One region of the Faecalibacterium sp. Marseille-P9590 genome, then DNA from elsewhere that is predicted to be linked to it. Evidence: predicted binding sites of a transcription regulator. Region 1 holds the regulator's gene; each other region holds the start of a gene.
What was found. Region 1 encodes HrcA, which represses chaperone genes, less so after heat shock. Its sites were predicted from a motif close to TGTTAGCACTCNNNNNNNNNGAGTGCTAACA; they were not measured.

Region 1 (5,517 bases):
TGCAGCCATGCACCGCCTCGTCAAACGTCAGGGTGATGCGCACCCGGATGTCCTGACCCTTGCGGGGGGCGTTGGGATTCGCCGAACGGCTCGAGCCGCCAAAACCGCCGAAGCCACCGCCAAAGATGTCGCCAAAAATATCGCCAAGGTCAACACCGTCGCCGCCAAAACCGCTGAAACCTCCAAAGCCGCCGGGGCCGCCGCCGTTCTGGGCGGCGTAGTTGGGGTCAACACCGGCAAAGCCGTACTGGTCGTAGAGCTGGCGCTTCTTCGGGTCCGAAAGCACCTCGTTTGCCTCGTTGATCTCCTTGAACTTTTCCTCGGCTTCCTTGTCGCCGGGGTTATAGTCCGGGTGGTACTTCATGGCCAGCTTGCGGTAAGCCTTTTTGATCTCCGCGTCGGTGGCCGTCTTGGATACACCCAGCACTTCGTAGTAATCACGTTTCTCCTGTGCCATAATCCAATCACCTCTCGTATAAGCAGCAACCTCCCCTATATAGCAGCGCACTGCCGCTTCCAGTACAGACAGCCCTCAAGCAAATCTGTACAAGCCTGACCGGCCTGCCAATGGCTTCCCTATCAGGGGAGCTGGCGAGCGTCAGCGAGACTGAGAGGTTTTCTCTATAACCAGCAAGAGCCGCCCCGGCAAAACCGGAGCGGCTTTTGCTATTCTACGCGCATACCCGCCGGTTTGGCCGGATACGCACTGCTGTGTCTCAAATCAGACTTCCTTGAAGTCTGCGTCCACAACGCCGTCATCGTTGGGCTTCTGCTGACCGTTTGCGCCAGCATCGGGGCCGGGCTGTGCGCCTGCGGCCTGCTGCTGGGCAGCAGCGGCAGCCTGATACATCTTCTCGAAGACGTGGCTCAGAGCATCCTGCTTTGCCTTGATGTCGTCGATGGAGCCGGACTGGACAGCGGTCTTCAGGTCGGCCAGCTTTGCCTCAGCCTCGCTCTTGACGTCGGCGGGCATCTTGTCGCCGTTCTCCTTCAGCATCTTCTCAGTCTGGAAGACCATCTGGTCGGCGCCGTTGCGGATGTCCACTTCCTCGCGCTTCTTCTTATCGTCGGCAGCAAACTGCTCAGCTTCCTTCACAGCCTTGTCGATGTCGTCCTTGGACATGTTGGTGGAAGCGGTGATGGTGATGTTCTGCTCCTTGCCGGTACCCAGGTCCTTCGCGCTGACCTTCACGATGCCGTTTGCATCAATATCGAAGGTGACTTCGATCTGAGGCACACCACGGGGAGCCGGAGCGATGCCGTCCAGATGGAAGACGCCGAGGCTCTTGTTGTCGCGGGCAAACTCACGCTCGCCCTGCAGGACATTGATCTCAACAGAGGGCTGGTTATCCGCAGCAGTGGAGAAGACCTGGCTCTTGTGGGTAGGAATGGTGGTGTTGCGCTCAATGATCTTGGTGCAGACGCCGCCCAGAGTCTCAATACCGAGGCTCAGCGGGGTGACATCCAGCAGCAGCAGACCCTTGACGTCGCCCTGCAGGACGCCGCCCTGGATAGCAGCACCGACAGCCACGCACTCATCGGGGTTGATGCCCTTGAAGGGCTCGCAGTTCAGTTCTTTCTTGACTGCATCGTAGACAGCGGGGATACGGGTGGAACCACCGACCATCAGGACCTTCTTCAGATCAGATGCGCGCAGGCCGGCATCCTGCAGAGCCTTGCGGACAGGGGTCATGGTGCGGTCGACCAGATCTGCGGTCAGCTCGTTGAACTTTGCACGGGTCAGGGTCATATCCAGATGCTTGGGGCCGGTAGCGTCAGCAGTGATGAAGGGCAGGTTGATCTGGCTGCTCATAGCGCTGGACAGCTCGATCTTTGCCTTCTCGGCAGCTTCCTTCAGGCGCTGAGCGGCCATCTTATCCTTGCGCAGGTCGATGCCGTTCTCGGTCTGGAAGGCGTCAGCCATCCAGTCGATGATGCGCTGGTCGAAGTCGTCGCCGCCCAGATGGGTGTCGCCGTTGGTGGCCAGAACTTCGGTGACGCCGTCGCCCATCTCGATGATGGAGACATCGAAGGTGCCGCCGCCCAGGTCGTAGACCATGATCTTCTGGTCATCTTCCTTATCGATGCCGTATGCCAGAGAAGCGGCAGTAGGCTCGTTGATGATACGCTTGACGTTCAGGCCGGCGATGGTGCCGGCGTCCTTGGTAGCCTGACGCTGGCTGTCGTTGAAGTAAGCAGGAACGGTGATGACGGCCTCGGTGACAGGCTCGCCCAGATAAGCCTCCGCATCAGCCTTCAGCTTCTGCAGGATCATAGCGCTGACCTGCTGGGGAGTGTACTCCTTGCCGTTCAGGGTCACCTTGTGGTCGGTACCCATCTGACGCTTGATGGAAGAAACGGTGTTCTCGGGGTTGGTGATGGCCTGACGCTTTGCGACCTGACCGACCAGACGGTCACCGGTCTTGGTGAAGCCAACAACAGACGGGGTGGTGCGGGCGCCCTCGGAGTTTGCGATGACGACGGGCTCGCCGCCCTCCATGACAGCCACGCAGCTATTCGTAGTACCAAGGTCAATACCAATGATTTTGCTCATAAATGAAGTCTCCTCTCAAAAGAACTTGTTTATCTCATGCTTAGATATGAAGCGGATGTCTATATTCAAAACCCCTGCGGGTCTTTGCGGATTTACTCGGCCACCACGACGGTCGCGTGGCGGACGATCTTGTCGCCCAGCTTGTAGCCTTTCTGGTACACCGTGATGACGGTGCCGCTCTCCTGCCCGTCCGGGGCGGGGATCTGCTGGACGGCGTTCATGAAGTTGGGGTCAAAAGGCTTGCCCAGCGCCTCGATCTCCTCTACATGGAGGGCATCCAGTGCCTTGGCGGCTTTGTCCAGCGTCATAGTCACGCCCTTTTTGTAGTTCTCGTCGGTGGTGGGGGCGTTGGCTGCCATTTCCAGCGTGTCCAGGATGGGGATGATCTGGTTCACGGCGAAGGACACGCCATCGTTGAACTTCTGGTCAGCCTCGCGGGTGGAGCGCTTGCGGTAGTTCTCGTACTCCGCTGCCATCCGGAGCAGCTGGTCTTTGGCCTGTGCGGCGTTCTTCTCGGCTGCGTCGAGCTTTGCCTTTACGGCGTCCATCTCGCGTGCCTTCTTATTGAACCAGCCATCTTTCTTCTTGGCGTCTGCGGGTTCTGCCTCGGTCTCCTTCTCGGGGGCTGCGGCGGTCTCGGGCGCTTCCTGAGGTGCGGCTTCGGTCTCCTTTGCTTCCTGCTCGGGAGCTTCTGCCGTCTTTTTGGTCTCTTCGCTCATTCCAGATCCTCCTTATATATCACAGTCCGCCGGGGTGCGGCCATCTGCGGGGTGTCTTTTCGTTTGCCGCTCATGCCCTCGCCAAGCTCGTCGGCAAAGAGGTGGAGCAGCGGCATCAGCTTCTGGAAGGGCATCCGGGTCGGCCCGATCAGGGCCACCGTACCCCACAGCCCGCCGCCTACCAGGTAGCGGTCGCTGACGATGCACAAGCCGGGGATCTGAGGTTCCAGATCCTCACCCAGCAGCACGCTCTCACTGCGGTCTGCCGGGGGTGCGATGATGTGGGCCGCCTGCTCTTCGTCGTTCAGCAGGGTGAGGATGTCGCCCACCTTGCCTTCGAGCTGCGGCCAGTTGAGCAGGTACTGCTCACCGCCCAGAAATACGTGGGGCTGTGCGGAATCCTGCAAAATCGCAGCGGCTGCGCTGATGACCGGAACCAGCTCCGGGTCGATTTGGCTGCACAGCTCTGCCAGCAGCCGGTTGGACAGGTCCACCGGCGCAACGAAGGTCAGGTTGCGGTTGAGCAGCGCGGCCAGCGCAGCGGCGTTCTCGCGGGAGAGGCCGGTGCGGACCCGCGCCACACGGGTGCGAACGTAGCCCGCCGTCGTGACGGCCAGTACAGCCGCCGCGCTGCGGCCCACCTGAACGACTTCGTAGTGGGCGACGCAGAGGTCTTCGGCACAGGGGGTGCTGACGGCCGCGGTGCAGCCGCTGATGGCGGCCAGCGCCTTTGCAGCGCCCTGTGCGAGCTTTTCCGGCTCATGGTCGAGGCTGGCGAAAACGGCTTCGACGCGGGCGCGGGTCACGCGGTCCAGCGGCTGGTCGTCCGTCAGCAGATTGTCGAGATAATAACGGTAGCCTTTGGCACTGGGGACACGGCCCGCGCTGGTGTGGGGCTGCTCCAGCAGACCCAGCTTGGTCAGCGCCGCCATTTCGTTGCGCAGCGTGGCGCTGGACACAGCCATATCAAAATAGTTTGCCAGCACACTGCTGCCCACAGGCTCGCCCTCGAGGCCATACAGCGCCACGATCGCCTGCAAGACTCGCTGCTTGCGTGCATCCATCGTCATAGCGCCTGCCTCCTTTTTGGCTTTCGTTTCTTTAGCACTCCGTCTTCCTGAGTGCTAAGACCATTATAGCCAAAAATTTTCCCCTGTCAATAGCTTCTCGAAAAAGTTTATAAAGATTCATAATTCTGTCATAAACAAAAAAGGGAGCGCCTGCCAGAAACGCAGACGCTCCCTCTATTATAATAATGTTCACTCTTCCATCTGCTTTGCCAGGAACGCTGCCGCCACAGCCACAGCCTTCTGCTGGGCAGGGTCGGGCTGCTGGGTGCGGTCCTCGGCCAGCAGACCCACGGCCCCGGTGACATCCCCTGCCGCGATGATGGGCCACGCGCAAAGCAATGGCCGCAGCGAACCCTCGCAGGGCAGCAGGACATGCTCGGGGTCACCCTCGCTGAGGTAGGGCTTGCGGGACTCCATCACCTTTTCCAGCGGCTGGCTGACGCTGCGGTCGGCAAGGTCGCGCCTCCCCGACCCGGCTGCGGCGAGGATGCGGTCACGGTCAGCCACGAAGGCCGTCAGGGCGAAGCTTCGGCTCAGTACCTCGGCGTACTGCACCGCCACCCCCTGCAGCTCCCCCACCGGGGAATACTTCTTAAAAATGACCTCGCCGTCGCCGGTGGTGAAGATCTCGAGGGGGTCACCGCGGCGGATACGCTGGGTGCGGCGTATCTCCTTCGGGATGACCACCCGGCCCAGCTCATCGATGCGGCGGACGATTCCGGTTGCTTTCATCTGTGTACCATCCTTCCCATTCTGCATTTTCCCATGCTGTGTAGTTATTATGTGGAAGCGGCAGGGAAATATACACCTGCCCGCCCTGTGTTTGCCAAACAGGGGCGGCTATGATACAATGAGCTTATATTTATAGCAGTTTGCGTTTTTAATGCACAAGCAACATCCGCAAACTGCATATCGCAAATATGCTATTTTGATAGGCACTATTTTTGAAAATTGCGATAGAAAGGATGGGCAGAGGATGCAGCAGATTTTGATTTTGGGCGGCGGCGCAGCCGGTCTGGCCGCTGCGCTGGCGGCAGCACAGACCGCAGAGGGCCGCGCACACATCACCGTGCTGGACAAAAACGTGAAGGTGGGCAAAAAGCTTCTGGCCACCGGCAACGGGCGCTGCAATCTCGACAACCGTGACATCACGCCGGAGCGGTACTTCACCAGC
Region 2 (5,517 bases), on a different contig from region 1:
TGCGCTGCGGGGGCACCAAATGACGGTGACAAACGCCCATCTTCTGGCAAATGACCTGTCTACGGGTGGCGTGTACCCCAAGGCGTGGGTGCGCAAAGAGGATGGCTTCTATCTTTACAAGGATGGTGGCAGGGATGCGGTGGAACGTGAAGTGCTGGCAAGCAAAATCTGCCGGTGCTTTGACTGCCATCAGGTACTGTATGAGCAGGGGATGTTTGAAAATGAGCCGGTTTCTATCAGCAAAATCATGACATCTCAGCGATACAGTCTTGTGACCTATGCAGCCTATGACGTCTACTGCACGAACCATGATTGGAACACACTGGATAAGATCTTAGAGCTGGATGCTCCCAGCTACTATATGATGAACATTCTGGATTATCTGGTGGGCAATACCGACCGTCATTGGGAAAATTGGGGTCTGCTGGTAGACAACGAAACCAATCAGCCCATCCGTCTGCATGACCTGATGGACTTCAACCGGGCGTTTCGGCAGTACGACACGCCAGAAGGCGCAAACTGTCTGACCGTGGGAAAACGCCATCTGAGCCAAAAAGATGCTGCAGTGGAAGCGGTGCGGAACATCGGACTGAACCAAGTCCGTCAGGTGGAGCACACCGTATTCTCCGAGCATCCGGCATGGAAAGCAACGTTTGAAGAACGACTGCGTGTTTTACGGAACGCCATGTAAGTCAGAGCGAATATCAGAATGATTGAAACAGAATGATTCCATAACGAAAGCCCGTCTGCGCTGCCACATATCGTGGCTTGCAGACGAGCTTTTTCGTTTGGCCGGAGAAAAATTACCATACCTCACATGCGAAGCATAGATGGAAAATCGGAACCAAGGTTTTCCACCAGAAGGCAAAAGCACCTCTGACTGATAGTCTTTTGTCCGTTTTCCCAGCAGCGAATACTTGTCCTGCCTACCTTGGCATGGTCGGCAAGCTGCTGACGGCTCCAGCCTTTTGCCTCCCGGTATCTGCGGAGGAAGTCTCCGCCGCCCCGGTGCAGAAACAGGGTGTAGTCGTCCAGAATGTCCTCCACCGGGATGCCGTAAAGGGCGGCGAGCTTGTCCGCAAGTTCCGGCGTAAAGCTGCGGTGAAATATGCCGCTTTCCAGATCCCGATAGAGCCATTCCTCCATGCCAACCATGGCAGCAACCTCTTTTTGCAGCAGGTCAAGACCATAGCGGCACCAACGCAGACGGTCCCATGGGTCCGGGATGTCGGCGTAAGAATGGTACATACGGTAGAACGCCTGCGCCTCTACGGTAGTGCGGGGGCCTGCCAAACTTACCTGTAAGATGTATAGAGGGGTTAGACCACAACCCTCACATGACACCCTCTGAAGCAGAAAAAAGGAACCACTCTCTCGGCTCCAAAAAATCCATTTTGACGTAGATGCGTCATTGCGTGAAAGAGGTGGATTCTCTTTTCCATCCCAAAGTGCGCTGGGGAGAGGATAGCATTTTCGATGCACCGGCTGGCATAAGTGGAGAAGCGCGCCCGGCGGGTGGAGTCGAAGGTGTCTACGGCTTTCATCAGGCCAATGGTGCCGATGGAAATCAAATCGTCCTGCTCAGAGGGGAGAGCATAGTATTTCTTTGCGATGTGCGCCACTAAGCGCAGATTGTGGCGGATGAGCTTTTCCCGGGCGGATGAATCACCGGCCCGCAGATCGGCGAAGGCCCTGATCTCTTCCTGTGGACTCAGCGGGCGGGGGAAACTGCCCGCTTCCAGATGGAGCGCAAGCACGAGGAATTTGGACGCGAAAAATTGCAGCAGGGTCAACAGCATACGGAACACCTCCAAAACCGTTCTTCTATACAGTATGAACGGGGAGAGGGGGTTCAGAATCGTTTTCTGCTTATAGAAAATGGTGATCTATATGACAGGGGAGCAGAGCTATCGATATTATAATGAGTTTCTCTGGCCGGACCGCTATGCTGACTGTGTGCCTATGGATAAGGCACTGAAACTGCTCAAGAGTGAAGTGGAGTAAGCGTTGAAATACAGAGAAATCGCAGGCGGTGCAAAGAACTGCTGTGCCTGGCGCTTTTGCTGAATGAAGACGATGATACGACTGATTTTTGAAAAGATTGCATGAGATTTTATCAAAGTATTATTCTTTTGTGAATTTTAGCACTCTATGCTTGACAGTGCTAAAAACATGTGCTATAACTAAGCCGTGCTCAGGAGAGAGGGGCATGAGGGAGCCGCAAGGCTCCCGGGAAGACTCCGCTCCTGATGCACATCTCATAAATTTTTTGCCCGACCCGAACGCCGGGATTGGAGGAATGATTTATGTTTATGCCGACTATTTTTCATGAAAACCTGTTCGATGATTTCTTTGACCCGTTCTGGAACGATGGTGCGCTGGAGCGTGCGATGAACCGTGAAGAGCGTGAGACCTTCGGCAAGCGCGGTGCAAACATGATGAAGACCGATGTGAAGCAGACCGCCGACGGCAGCTATGACGTTGCTGTTGATCTGCCCGGCTGCAAGAAGGAAGACGTTCAGATGGAGCTGAACGACGGCTACCTGACCATTCAGGCCGTCCGCAGCCACTCCAATGACGAGAAGGATAAAGAGGGCCGCTATCTGCGCCGCGAGACTTTCTCCGGTACCTGCGCCCGCAGCTTCTATGTGGGTGACACCGTGAAGAAGGAGGACATCCACGCAAAGTTTGAGGATGGCATCCTGCACATCATGCTGCCTGCACCTCAGCAGCAGAAGGCTCTGCCGGTCAATCCCAACCTCATTGAAATTGAATAATGCCTGTGCATCGGTGTGAGGAACACCGGTGCATAGAACTTGCCCCCGGAGAGCTGCCCAAGGCTCTCCGGGGGCTTTTTGCGTTCCGGCATCTTTTCGGCAGAGAAAAGCGTGGTAGAATAGAAACCAAATAGTACCGAATCTATCGCAAGTCAAGAAAATAACACAACATGATAACAGCATATTTGCGATATGCAATGCAACGCTGTTGCTGTTGCATTAAAAAGTTGAATTGCTAGTAAGTCTGCCAAAAGAGATTTTGTATTGACTTTGAACTTTAAGAATGGTATCATAAGCACTAGAATAAGGTGAGTAGTGCGTCTTTTGTAATCGTAAGGGTACTTTGCTCCTTTAATATAATTGAATTATCTGGGCAAACTTGATGTGAGTCAAGGACGCAAAGTTTGAAGCCTTCTGGAAGTTGTTTTATAAAACCAAAAGGTGGTTCGGCTGCAAAAGGATTTTCCCTTATTTTTGGGGAAGATACTATTGCAGCCTTTTTCTTTTTGCGCTTTCAATGGTGAGAAAGGATGGAAGTATGAGGCTGTTTTCCTACCTGTCTGTGGCAGTGCTGCTTGTGAGCGGTGTTGTGCTCACAGCGTATTCTCCGGACCTGCTTTCCATGGTCATCGTCGGCTTTATGTGTATGATCACACTGGCGGGGTGCATCTATGGCCTTTTGCCGACGATCTCGTTTACGGGCGGACTGCTGAACGGACAGAACAGCATTCGCAAGGCATCCGGGACCGAAGGCAGCTCGGCGTGGGTCGCGGCGCTGCGGATCGAGCGCTTCTTCCAGCAGAAGCGGCTGGACAAGCTGTTTGGCGAGTACCGCGAGAAAGTGCAGCACCAGCGGGAGACGGGGCAGATCGTCAGCGACATCGATGAGGTCCTCAACGAGGATGTCCTTGCACTGTACACATGGCGAGGCGTCATCGCCCAGATCCCCGGCACCCTGACGGGCCTCGGCATTCTGGGTACCTTCGTGGGTCTGCTGCTGGGCCTGCGGAACATCAGCTTCGTCACGGTGGAGGCCGCTCTGGGCAGCGTGCAGTCCATTCTGGCCGGTATCGATACGGCATTCTATACCTCCATCGCAGGCGTTATCCTGTCTATCCTGTTTAATATTATAAATAATGTATTGAGGAACATCATGAATCGCGAGACGGGACTGTTCCTCGAAGAGTTCCACAAGACGGTCATCCCCACCACGGACGAGCAGGCCCGCTACAGCAGCCGCCGCGAGGTGCGGCAGATCCTGGAACTGCTGGACCGTCTGCCCAAGAACACGGGCAATGGCGCGCTGACCGGCGAAGCCATGAGCGGAAACGGCGGCAACGAGCGCGTACTGATGCCGCAGATCCTGGACGGCCTGCGCAAGAATGAGTTCACCTTCTTCCTACAGCCGCGGTATGAGCTGAACACCCGCAAGGTCATCGGTGCCGAGGCGCTGGTGCGCTGGAACCACCCGGTACTGGGCGTCGTTTCGCCCGCAGTGTTCATCCCGGTACTGGAAAGCAACGGCTATATCACGAAGCTGGACCAGTATATCTGGGAGGAAGTGTGCAAGACCATCCGGGTGTGGATCGACGAGGGTGTCCGTCCGATGCCTATTACGGTCAACGTGACCAAGACTGATATTCTGGCCATTGATGTGGCAGAATTCTTCTCGGGAATGCTGAAGAAATATCGTATCCCGCCGAAATATCTGGACATTGATATTTCGAGAACTGCCTATCTGGAAACGCACGACGTTCTGAGCGAGACAGTGGCTCAGCTGCAGCAGATGGGCTTCCGGGTCGTGCTGGACGGCTTTGACGGAAATTATATGGAGCTGAGTGCTCTGGGCGACATCGGCACCGACGTGCTCAAGCTCGACCTGTGCAGCGCCGAGATGCAGAACCGGACGAACGCACTGCCCGGTATCTTTGTGCAGGCCCGGACGCTCCGGCTGAACCTGCTGGCAGAGGGCATCGAGAGCGCAGAGCAGCTCAATGTGCTGCGCAAGGCAGGCTGCACCGAGGGACAGGGCTATTTCTTCTCCCGACCGCTGTCGGTGGATGAGTTCGCCAAGATTCTGAAAGTGGGGCACGCAGGATGAAAAGACACAGACAGAAACCGAATGAGGAGTACAACTTCTGGCAGCCGGCCACCGATATGATGAGCGGCCTTGTGTTTGTGCTGGTGCTCATCATTGCGCTGCTGGGTCTCTATCTTCTGAGCGACTACACCGGTTATGAGGAGGCGTCCTCCGTTTCCAGCGAAGGGCCTTCGTCCAGCGGCACCGGCTGGAACAATAACGACCCCGGCGGCTGGTACTATGACGGCGGCACCGGCGACGGTGATGGAGACGGCAACGGTCAGTTCGACCAGCAGATCATCCAGACCGGCGGTGGAGGCGGCTACGGCGAGGACGGCATTAAGACCGCCGTGTTCGTAGAAGTGGTCGATGATGAGACGGAGCGGCGCATCCCGGAAGCGGGCGTTACCTTCGAGCTGTACCGCACCGATACGACCCATCTGCAGAACGGAAGCCTGCAGACCCTGAATACCTATTATCCGGAAAAAATCAACTACCGCGACTATGAGACGACCGAGGAAGGCGTCTTTTATCTGCCGGAAAAGATCTGGCAGGGCAGTTACTATTTCCACGAGCTGACCGAGCCGGAGGGCTACGATGCGGCGGGGGACACCTATTATGATGTGAACCGGATGTACGACTGGCCCGACCCCTATGTGG
Region 3 (5,517 bases), on a different contig from region 1:
CGTCGAAGCCGTAGTTGGGCTTGTTGGCAGAGATGATCTTGTCGATGATGACGCTGCCCTCGAGGCCGGCGTTCTTGGCGATCTGGCGCAGAGGAGCTTCCAGAGCCTTCAGGACGATCTTAGCACCGGTGCGCTCGTCGCCTTCCAGCGTATCGCACAGCTCACGGACAGCAGGGATGGCGTTGATGGGAGCAGTGCCGCCGCCAGCAACGACGCCTTCCTGAACAGCAGCCTTGGTTGCGTTCAGAGCATCCTCGATGCGGAGCTTCTTGTCCTTCATCTCGACCTCAGTAGCAGCGCCGACCTTGATGACAGCCACGCCGCCAGCCAGCTTTGCCAGACGCTCCTGCAGCTTCTCGCGGTCGAAGTCGCTGGTAGCGGCCTCGATCTGGTTGCGGATCTGACCGATGCGGGATGCGATAGCGTCCTTGTCGCCAGCGCCGCCCACGATGGTAGTGTTCTCCTTGGTGACCTTGACCTGACGGGCATGACCCAACATGTCAACGGTAGCGTCCTTCAGCTCGTAGCCGAGGTCTGCAGAGACAACCGTGCCGCCGGTCAGGGTAGCAATATCCTGCAGCATCTCCTTGCGGCGGTCGCCGAAGCCGGGAGCCTTGACAGCCACGACGTTCAGGGTGCCGCGCAGGCGGTTGACGATGAGGGTGGACAGAGCCTCGCCCTCAATGTCCTCGGCCACGATGAGCAGCTTCATGCCGTTCTGCATGACCTGCTCCAGTAGAGGAACGAGGTCCTGAATGACGCTGATCTTCTTATCGGTGATGAGGATGGCGGCGTTGTCCAGAACAGCCTCCATCTTGTCGGTATCGGTGACCATATAGGGAGTCAGGTAGCCGCGGTCGAACTGCATACCTTCGACGATCTCGTTGTAGGTCTCGGCAGTGGTCTTGTTCTCCTCGATGGTGATGACGCCGTCGGAAGTGACCTTCTCCATCGCCTCGGCGATGAGACGGCCGATCTCGGGGTCGCCTGCGGAGATGGTGCCGACGCGGGCGATGTCGTTGGAGTCCTTGACCTTCTGGCTGTGTGCCTTGATGGTCTCGACGGCCTTAGCGACAGCCTTGGTCATGCCGCGGCGGATGTCCATCGGGTTTGCACCGGCGGTGACATTCTTCATGCCCTCGGTGACCATAGCCTGTGCCAGAACGGTCGCGGTGGTGGTGCCGTCGCCTGCGGCGTCGTTGGTCTTGGTAGCGACCTCACGCACCAGCTGTGCGCCCATGTTCTCGAACTCGTCCTTCAGCTCGATCTCCTTTGCGATGGTCACACCGTCGTTGGTGATGACGGGGGCGCCGAACTTCTTGCTCAGCACCACATTGCGGCCCTTGGGGCCGAGGGTGATCTTAACAGTATCTGCCAGAGTGTCGATACCGGCACACAGTGCCTTGCGGGCTTCCTCGCCCTGCTTGATCTGCTTAGCCATATTTTATCGCTCCTTCGTAAAAGCTTGATTATCCAGTGTGAGGGGAAGACGCTTACTCCACGATGGCCAGAATGTCGGCCTGACGCACGATGGTGCATTCTTCGCCGTCCACCTTGACCTCGGTGCCGGAGTACTTGCTGGTGAGCACCTTGTCGCCCACCTTGACAGTCATCTTGACTTCCTTGCCGTCCACGACACCGCCGGGGCCAACGGCCACGACCTGTGCCACCTGAGGCTTCTCTTTAGCGCTGCCAGTCAGGATGAGGCCGCCCTTGGTGGTCTCCTCGACCTCAACAGTCTTGATAACAACACGGTCTGCAAGAGGAATGATCTTCATCGTTCTTGCCCTCCTATTATAAATATAAAAGATAAACTGTTTTATGTCCCGGGGGCTTTGCCCTCCCGGTTATTTAGCACTCCTTTTCCTTGAGTGCTAAGTGTATTGTACTCATCTTGGAGTCAAAAATCAAGGGGTTTTGCAAATTTCTTTGTTAAGTTTTTATGTCCTTTCCATGAGCCATGTTCTTTTTGCCCTCGCCATGTACGAACAATGTACGCTCCATCTACTTTTCAGATAACAAAAAACGCACCCGTCATAAGACCAGTGCGTTAAACTATAGGGGGATCCTCTCTATTTGGGCAATTCCGGTTCACCTTCATATTTTCGCTCCGAAACACAGTGCAGTCAAAATACTTGACTTTGTCAAGTAACAGTGCTATAATGCTTTCCATTCAAAAGCAGAAGGAGTTGACGAAATGGAGCCATTCACGGTATCTTCCTGCATTCTGACCCTGCACAAAGAGTTTGCCGCTTACACGACCCAGCGGTTACAGGAACTGGGTCTGAGCTTCGGGCTGATATATTTTGTCATTTATGTAGGAAAGCATCCGGATTGTACGCCTTCGGAACTGACCAAAGATCTGCATCTGGATTGGGGCCACTCCCAGCGCAGCCTGAACAAGCTGGCCGAAGACGGCTTTCTGACGAAAGAAAAGAATGGGCGCAGCTACCACCTGAAGCTGACCCAGAGGGGTGAAAACGCCTTTGTGGTCTGTCATCAGGTCTTTATCGGCTGGGATGCGCAGAGTCTGGGCGGACTGACAGCGCAGGAGCGGCAGCAGCTGCTGACATTACTGCAAAAAGCAGTGCAAAAGAAAGTGTGCAAATGATGTACGAAACGATCTTGAGTCCGATCCATTATGGTGAGATGCAGCTGAAAAACCGCATCATTTTTGCGCCGACAACATTCGGGCTGTCGGATGAAGAATACCTTGCAAAGATCCGTGCCATTGCACAGGGCGGCTGTGCCATGATCATCGTGGGCGATGTCCCGGTGGGCAAAAGCAAATTTGAAAAATCTCTATTTGACCCCAAAGGCTTTGCATTCTACCAGCAGGTCGTGAAAATCGCCCATGATGCGGATTGCAAAGTCTGTGCCCAGCTGCACCAGAGCGATTCCAACCTGCTGGCCCTGTTCAAGTACATTCCCGGCGTCCTGCTGAAGAAGATCACCCCGGATCAGCTGCGGGAAAAACTGAACGCCGAAGTCGCTCCTTACATTACAAAGATGTCCAAACGGAAGATCCGGACCATCATCAGCGGGTTTGGAAAAGCGGCGGTGCTGGCAAAACAGGCCGGTTTTGATATGATGCAGGTGCATGGCGACCGGATGTGCGGCAGTTTCAGTTCGGCCATCTTCAACCACCGCACCGATGAATACGGCGGCAGCGCAGAAAACCGCGCCCGTTTTGCGGCGGCAGCGGTCTCGGCTGTCCATGCGGCGGTTCCGGGGATGCCCATTGATTACAAGCTGGCCGTCCGGCAGGAAAACCCGCACTTTGGCAATGCCGGTGTGGTGGAAGAAGAACTACCGGTGTTCGTTCCGCTGCTGGAGCAGGCGGGTGTGACCAGCTTCCATGTAACGCTGGCAAACCATTCCGCATTGGAAAACACCATCCCGCCCGCCGATCATCCCTATTTCAGCCAGCCGGGATGTTTCCTCAAATTCTGCGATGAGGTGCGGCAGTACACCCAGCTGCCCATCTGTGGTGTCGGTGGTCTGAACGACCCGGATCTTGTGGAGCAGCAGCTCGCCAGCGGACGCATCCAGTGCGCCGCCATGAGCCGCCAGCTTCTGGCAGACCCGGATTGGGTGAACAAGCTGAAAAACGGGCAGGCGGAACAGATCCACCGCTGTCTCCGCTGCAACAAGAAATGTCTGGGCGGGCTGACGGCACATCAGGGGACCCGCTGTGTTTATGATGCTTTGCGAGAAAAAGAAGCAAAAAACGCATAAACCTACCCGACAAAAAATCACGATATACTCAACAAAAAGACATTCACAAAGGAGAAGCTATGAGTTACGCAATCGTATTCAGCAGCAAAACAGGCAACACAAAAATCTTGGCAGATACGCTGCACGACTGCCTGCCGCAGGAAGGCTGCGATTATTTCGGCATCCCGGATCCTGCTGCCATGGAAGCGGACACCCTTTATGTAGGCTTCTGGACGGACAAGGGAAATGCCGATGAAAGCACTTTGGACTTTTTGAAGCAGCTGCACGGCAAAAACATCTTTCTCTTTGGCACTGCCGGCTTCGGCGGCAGTAAAGAATACTTTGATAAGATCTTGAAAAAGACGGAGCATTCGCTGGACAAGAGCAACACTGTTTTCGGCTGCTATATGTGTCAGGGCAAAATGCCGATGTCCGTACGCCAGCGGTACGAAGAGATGAAAAAGCAGCCGATCCATCTGCCCAATCTGGATGCCATGATCGAGAATTTTGACAAGGCCCTTTCTCACCCGGATGCGGATGACCTGGAGCAGCTGAAACAGGCTGTAAGATAACGGAAAAGGCGGCGGCTTTCCTTGACAAGGAAAGCCGCCGCCTTTGTTGATCATCCGATGAGCACCTAAAGAAACGTGCAGGGTGCTTCTCATCCTTTCATTTTACACGCTGGCACGCTGGGCCATGAACCGCTCATAGGCCGGTTTGGGCAGCAGGACGCGCCCGGCCAGCGGCTTGAGCTGGGCGGTGATGGCGTCGCATGGAGCGCACTCGCCGTCGGCGGTCGCCACGATAGGGCCGCGTCCGTCTGCCGGGCGCAGGGAGACACACTTGGCCCGGCGGTAGATGAAGTAGGGCTTCGCCTGTTCCGTCAGCTCACCGTTCCGGAAGTGCCTGCCGCTCTTGTACATCCCCAGCAGGCGGGCGATCGTCAGGCGGCTCACCCTGCGGATGATGAAGACGTCCAGCCAGCCGTCGTCGGGCTGAGCCTCGGGGGCTGCATAAAAGCCGCCTCCATAGGTGCGGCCATTGCAGACGGCACACATCAGGCAGTCCACCGTCAGCTCCTCGCCGTCGATGGTAAAGGTCACGTTCCGGCCGATGTGGCCGCAGAGCTGCTTGACGATGGAGAGTGCATAGGCCATCTCGCCGCCGCAGAACGGGATGCGCCGGAACTGCGGGATGCCGTAAGCCACCTGTGCATCGAGCCCGGCGGCGCAGATGGTCGCCGAAAGGCCGAGGTCGGTCTGCATCAAATCAATGTCCACCTCGCCGCCCGCCAGCTGGGCGTCGAGGTCATTGAACTCTTCCCGCGTGCCGTAGGTGCGCAGAAAATCATTGCCGCTGCCAAAGGGCAGACACCCCACCGCCGCGAGGCTGCACCCCTGCGCCCCTGTCAGTGCCTCGTTGAAGGTGCCGTCGCCGCCCGCTGTCCAGATGCGCACCGGCTCACCGTCGGCCTGCGCGGTGTGCGCCGCCTCAGCGGCCAACTCCCGGGCATGGCCCGCGTACTGGGTCACAACGACCTTCCGTTTTTCCGGCGGGATGCCCGCCCGCTGGGCTGCGGCCTGGATGGCCGGGGCCAGCTCGGCAGTGCAGTCCCGCTTACCGGCGGTGGGATTGAGCAAAAACAGATAGCGCATTCGGCTTCCTCCTCTGGTAGTTCCTGCCCTCTATCATAGCGGAAAACCAGAGCAGATGCAAGAGTTTTTCAGCCGACACCCGCCGTCTGCGTCTCCTGCACCACGATCGTGCCGTCCTCGGCACAGTCTGCCGTCCAGTGCTGTC
Region 4 (5,517 bases), on a different contig from region 1:
GGTGCTATCGGGGCGTGGCCGAGGTGAGCATCTACGTCGGCGAGAAGTTCCGGGGCCGAGGCATCGGCTCCCGCCTGCTGACGGCCCTCTGCGAAGAGTCGGAAAAAGAGGGTTACTGGACCTTACACTCCACCGTTTTGCAGGACAACACCGCCAGCCTCGGCCTCCACACGAAGTGCGGCTTCCGGGTGGTCGGGCGGCGGGAGCGCATCGCCCGGGACTGTCATGGCCGCTGGCTGGACACCTACCTGATGGAGCGCCGCGCCAAAGCCGACGAGCCTGCGGGGTACAAGAAATTATAAAAAATGAGCTGCTGCACGTAACGTACAGCAGCTCATTTTCGTATCAGGCAAGGCCTTTACCACTCGTTGTCCGCCGCGTCCGTATCGGCCACCCGGGTGCGCTGGAACATGCTTTCCAGCACGGCGCAGTATTTGTCGGCCAGGCAGACGATGACCGCTTCCCGGCAGGTGGGGACATGGCGGAAGGTCAGGGGCCACATATGGCTCGAGATGATGTTCTGCTCTTTCCTGGTGATGGCGAAGCAGCGCTCGGCATTGACGCAGGCAGAGCCGGGATGGGCAAAGCCGTGCATCTCGAACAGGCGGCGCAGACCCCGGAAAGAGCTGCGCTTGTGCCAGTCGTAGAGATAGAAGTCATGGAGGAAGGCCCCCACGGCCAGCGACGTCTCATCCGCGCCCAGATGGAAGCGGCGGTTGAGCCAGAAGCTCACCAGCACCACATTCTTGCAGTGCTGGTAGGTGGTCACATCGCCGTGCTGGATAAATTCCCGCATCCGCTGCACTTCGGGGTGCTGGTCATATTGGGCCAGAATGGCGGTGAGGCACTGACGCTCCGTATCAGAAAGCTGCATTGAAAAGTTCCCTTTCATAAAGAGGTTAAACCTCTCCGTCACGCCTGACGGCGTGCCACCTCCCCTATTGAGGGGAGGCTTTGGCATTTCGTAAAGCTTTTTCTCTTCGCCAGAGGCTCCCCTCGGTAGGGGAGCTGTTGAGCGAAGCGAGACTGAGAGGTTAACTTCTCAGCTGCACCGGGTTGGAATTGCCGAAGTTCTCGGCCTCGGTGGGGTTTGTGCGCTTGAGGTCCAGGTCCACGAGGTACTGCTTGCCGTCGCCCAGCTCCTCGAGCTGTGCCAGTTTTGCCTTGGCGGATGCTTCGTCCGGGTACCACTGGATGAGGAAGAAATTCTCCGCCTCCACGCCGTAATACAGCCACTGGCCGTCGGCCCGGAGCAGGTCGTCCAGATGGTCTACCTCGTCGCCGTCGGTCAGGCCGAGGCCCTCTTCCGCGTAGACGTTTTCCGGCTCCACCTGCAGCACTTCGATGACCTGAATGGCGCTCTGCAGATATTCGTCCTGAGCGATGCTCTTGTCGGAGAGCTCCCAGCCCGTCAGGAATGCCTGCATCAGCAGGTCTTTGACCGAGATCTTCTTTTCCATGTATGTTTCCTTCTTCCTCGTTTGTTTCCGCTGACCAGTATACGCTCAAATCTTGGGCAGGTCAACCATAAATTTATGAATTTTTTGTAGGAATGTCCAAATTCAACTCAATTTGAACCCCAACGTCTCCCCCAGCCACTCGAGGCAGAGAGCCACCCAATGGGCGCGGTGAGGGTCGGCGGCATCCACTTCGGCGGTACTGATGCTGGTGCCGTGAGCGCCCTTCTCGAACAGATGTGCCTCGCACGGCACGCCCGCCCTCCGCAGGGCGGCCAGCAGGAGAAGCGTGTTCTCCACCGGAACGGTCTTATCCTCCATGGTATGCCAGACGAAGACCGGCGGTGTGTCGGAGGTCACCTTATCCTCCAAGGTGAACGCCTGCTGTGCGGCAGCATCCTCGCTGCCCGCCAGCTGGACGAAGCTGCCCCGGTGGGCAAACTCCCCTGCCGTGATGACCGGGTAGCCCAGGATCACTGCATTGGGCCTCTGCTGGGCCGTCTCGCCCGGAATGTCCAGCACCGCGCCGGACAGGGCCAGATGTCCGCCCGCCGAGAAGCCGCAGACGGCAATCTTATCCGGCAGGATGTGCCACTCTCCCGCATTCTGCCGCAGCAGAGCCAGCGCTTCGTTCAGCTGTCGGAGAGGCCGGTAGTTCTGCGCCCCCTCCCCCACGCTGTAGGTCAGCACGGCGGTGTGATAGCCCGCCGCCGCAAACTGCAGGGCCACCGGGTCGCCCTCCCGGGGGCTGACATGGTTGTAGCCGCCGCCCGGCACCACCAGCACCAAAGGCCGCTGCTTCACGGCGGGCATGGCGTCCAGCGACGCCCGCAGGGAAACCGTCAGCACACCGCCGCCTGCAAGTTCCAGCTCTATCTGCTGCATCTCTCATCCTCCTTATAGACAGGTCTGTCATTCCGGCCCATTATACGGCTTTGGCGCGGGAAAGTAAAGGCAGCTTCGGCCCCAAAAGGAAAGTTTTTTGAACTTTTTATGAAACCCCTTGATTTTTGTTTCTCAGCGGTGTATATTAGCACTCGAAAGTTGTGAGTGCTAAGTTTTCACGAGTGGTTTTCCGCTCCGTGTGCCGGCACTCTCCACAGGCAGATCCTGATGCGACACGCGCCCGGGCAGTTCCGCCGCCGGGACGCTAAAATCTGATAAAAAGAGGTTTTGTATTATGGCGAAAAAAGAATTTCAGGCCGAGAGCAAAAAGCTGATGGACATGATGATCAACTCCATCTACACCAACAAGGAAATTTTCCTGCGCGAGCTGATCTCCAACGCTTCGGACGCCATCGACAAGCTGTATTATAAGAGCCTGACCGACACTTCCGTCGGCATGAACAAAGGCGATTTCCGCATCCTGCTCACCCGCGACAAGGACAGCCGCACCCTGACCATCTCCGATAACGGCATCGGCATGACCCGGGAAGAGCTGGAGCAGAACCTCGGCACCATCGCCCACTCCGGCTCCCTCGACTTCAAGAAGGACAACAAGGATGAGAACATTGACATCATCGGTCAGTTCGGTGTCGGCTTCTACTCTGCCTTCATGGTGGCCGACAAAGTGACGGTCATCTCCAAGGCTTACGGCTCCGACGAGGCCTGGCAGTGGGAGTCCAGCGGTGCTGACGGCTATGAGCTTGAGCCTGCTGAGAAGGAGACTGCCGGTACCGACATCATCCTCCACATCAAGCCCGACACGGAGACCGACAACTACGACAACTTCCTCGACGAGTACGGCATCGTGGCCATCGTCAAGAAGTACAGCGACTATGTGCGCTACCCCATCCAGATGGAGCGCGAAAAGAGCCGTCAGAAGCCCGAACCCGACCCCAAGCCCGACGACTACAAGCCCGAGTGGGAGACCTACACCGAGCTGGAAACTCTGAACAGCATGGTGCCTATCTGGAAGAAGCAGAAGAGCGAAGTCACCGACGAGGAGTATGCAAACTTCTACAAGGATAAGTTCAGCGACTACGCCGACCCCGCCCGCGTCATCGTGAGCCGCACCGAGGGTACTGCAAACTATAACGCCCTGCTCTTCGTGCCCAGCCACCGCCCCTATGACTTCTACACCAAGGACTACGAAAAGGGTCTGGCTCTGTACGCATCCGGCGTCCTCATCATGGAGAAGTGCGCCGACCTGCTGCCCGACTACTTCAGCTTCGTCAAGGGCATCGTGGACAGCCAGGATCTGAGCCTGAACATCAGCCGTGAGATGCTGCAGAAGGACAATCAGCTCAAGCTCATCCACAACGCTCTGGAAAAGAAGATCAAGAACGAGCTCCACGCCATGCTGGCCAACGACCGCGAGAAGTACGAGAGCTTCTGGAAGGAGTTTGGCCGTCAGCTGAAGTTCGGCGCTTACTCCGACTACGGGATGCACGCCGAGCTGCTGCGCGACCTGCTGCTGTTCTGGTCTGCCAAGGAGCAGAAGATGGTCACTCTGCAGGAGTACGTGGACAAGATGCCCGCCGAGCAGAAGTACATCTACTTCGCCGCCGGCGACTCCACCGACCGTCTGGCAAAGCTGCCTGCCGCTGAGCTGGTCATGGACAAGGGCTACGACGTTCTGCTCCTGACCGAGGATGTGGATGAGTTCTGCCTGCAGATCATGCGCACCTATCCCCGCAAGGATGCCGAGGGCAAGGACGGCACCGTCGAGTTCAAGAACGTCAACAGCGGCGATCTGGGCCTCGAGACCGAGGACGAGAAGAAGGCCGCCGAAGAGGCTACCACCGCCAACAAGGCTCTGTTTGACGCCATGAAGGACGCTCTGGATGGCAAGGTCAAGGAGGTCAAAGTCTCCACCCGCCTGAAGGACCACCCCGTCTGCCTGTCCGCCGACGGCCCGCTGTCCATCGAGATGGAGAAGGTGCTGTCCAAGCAGCCCGGCAGTGAGGGCGTCAAGAGCGACAAGGTGCTGGAGCTGAACGTCAACCACCCCGTCTTCACTGTGCTGAAAGCCGCACAGGAGGCTGGCGATACCGAGAAGCTCAAGAAGTACAGCGCTCTGCTCTACGCACAGGCACAGCTCATCGAGGGCCTGCCCGTGGATGACCCCGCCGCTTACGCCGAGGCCGTCTGCAGCCTGATGCAGTAATTTTTCCCTGTGTTCCCGGGCCGGAGGGCGCTGCTCCCTCGCCTTCCGCCTGACATCATAATTTTCTTCCCTTAACAAGAAGGCCGCGCTCCGCTGGAAAAGTGGATCGCGGCCTTTTCTTTTGCGCTGCCCGCCGCAGTAAGGTTTCTCCATATCGCGGCCCGCTCCCCCGCCGGGACGCGGCAGCGGGAAGTTTTGGCGCAGTTATACAATGCTTTTCCTGTTTTGAAAAAACTTTTGTCTCAGTTGTAATTTATCCGAGATTTTTATTTTGCATCCCCGCCGGACAGCCCCGGCGGGGATTTTTTGCAACTTTTCATTGAGATGCAACAATAACACATGGTTTTTTCCGGACAAATCCTTTACTATAGGATTAGAAGCGGGCTGTATCGCCCACACGAAACAAAAAAGTATCTGTCTGTCAGGAGGAAGATTCCATGATGAAGTCCATTCCCGTATGGAAGCAGGAGCTGTCCGACGGCGTCCACGCCGCACGCCTCGCCTCCCTGTATTGCTGTGCTCCCGCCGAGACGGCCTCTGAAGCCGCCCGTTACGCCGCCGTGCTGGACGGGCTGGAAAAGACCTTCGGCTCCCACGCTGAGGCCGGCCTTTACAGCGCACCGGGCCGCACCGAGATCGGCGGCAACCACACCGACCACCAGCATGGCCGGGTGCTGGCCGGCAGCGTGAACATCGACATGATCGCTGCCGCAGCCCCCAACGACAAGAACCAGCTCCGCGTCCAGAGCGAGGGCTATGATCTGTGCGTCATTGATCTGAATGACCTCGAGGCCCGCAAGGAAGAGGAGAACACCACCGCCTCTCTGCTGCGCGGCGAGTGCGCCGCCTTCACCCAGCGGGGCGCAAAGCTGGCCGGTCTGGACGTTTACATCTCTTCCAACGTGCCGAAGGGCAGCGGCGTCTCTTCTTCTGCCGCCTTTGAGGTGCTCA

Region 2: J3349_RS01775 (Hsp20/alpha crystallin family protein) is a predicted target of HrcA. The motif match lies at 2,140-2,170, and genes of this name have one in related genera.
Region 3: J3349_RS01595 (co-chaperone GroES) is a predicted target of HrcA. The motif match lies at 1,850-1,880, and genes of this name have one in related genera.
Region 4: htpG (molecular chaperone HtpG) is a predicted target of HrcA. The motif match lies at 2,486-2,516, and genes of this name have one in related genera.

What each region holds. Positions count from the first base shown of each region.
Region 1 is NZ_JAFREF010000008.1:8,594-14,110, forward strand. Features, by position in the region: gene dnaJ (molecular chaperone DnaJ) at 1-457, opposite strand, end outside; gene dnaK (molecular chaperone DnaK) at 722-2,554, opposite strand; gene J3349_RS09600 (nucleotide exchange factor GrpE) at 2,647-3,273, opposite strand; gene hrcA (heat-inducible transcriptional repressor HrcA) at 3,270-4,343, opposite strand; gene J3349_RS09610 (stage V sporulation T C-terminal domain-containing protein) at 4,533-5,075, opposite strand; gene J3349_RS09615 (aminoacetone oxidase family FAD-binding enzyme) at 5,320-5,517, shown strand, end outside.
Region 2 is NZ_JAFREF010000001.1:359,746-365,262, reverse strand. Features, by position in the region: gene J3349_RS01795 (hypothetical protein) at 1-691, shown strand, start outside; gene J3349_RS01790 (helix-turn-helix transcriptional regulator) at 814-1,248, opposite strand; gene J3349_RS01785 (sigma-70 family RNA polymerase sigma factor) at 1,320-1,799, opposite strand; gene J3349_RS14150 (hypothetical protein) at 1,879-2,004, shown strand; gene J3349_RS01775 (Hsp20/alpha crystallin family protein) at 2,307-2,777, shown strand; cyclic di-GMP riboswitch class I at 3,140-3,235, shown strand; gene J3349_RS01770 (EAL domain-containing protein) at 3,340-4,878, shown strand; gene J3349_RS01765 (SpaA isopeptide-forming pilin-related protein) at 4,875-5,517, shown strand, end outside.
Region 3 is NZ_JAFREF010000001.1:325,422-330,938, forward strand. Features, by position in the region: gene groL (chaperonin GroEL) at 1-1,441, opposite strand, end outside; gene J3349_RS01595 (co-chaperone GroES) at 1,494-1,778, opposite strand; gene bilQ (bilirubin utilization transcriptional regulator BilQ) at 2,198-2,611, shown strand; gene bilR (bilirubin reductase) at 2,611-3,738, shown strand; gene bilS (flavodoxin family protein BilS) at 3,798-4,289, shown strand; gene J3349_RS01615 (diacylglycerol kinase family protein) at 4,392-5,372, opposite strand; gene J3349_RS01620 (ATP-dependent Clp protease ATP-binding subunit) at 5,441-5,517, opposite strand, start outside.
Region 4 is NZ_JAFREF010000007.1:46,553-52,069, forward strand. Features, by position in the region: gene J3349_RS09160 (GNAT family N-acetyltransferase) at 1-302, shown strand, start outside; gene J3349_RS09165 (HD family phosphohydrolase) at 359-874, opposite strand; gene J3349_RS09170 (hypothetical protein) at 1,035-1,460, opposite strand; gene J3349_RS09175 (alpha/beta hydrolase) at 1,563-2,342, opposite strand; gene htpG (molecular chaperone HtpG) at 2,638-4,566, shown strand; gene J3349_RS09185 (galactokinase family protein) at 5,004-5,517, shown strand, end outside.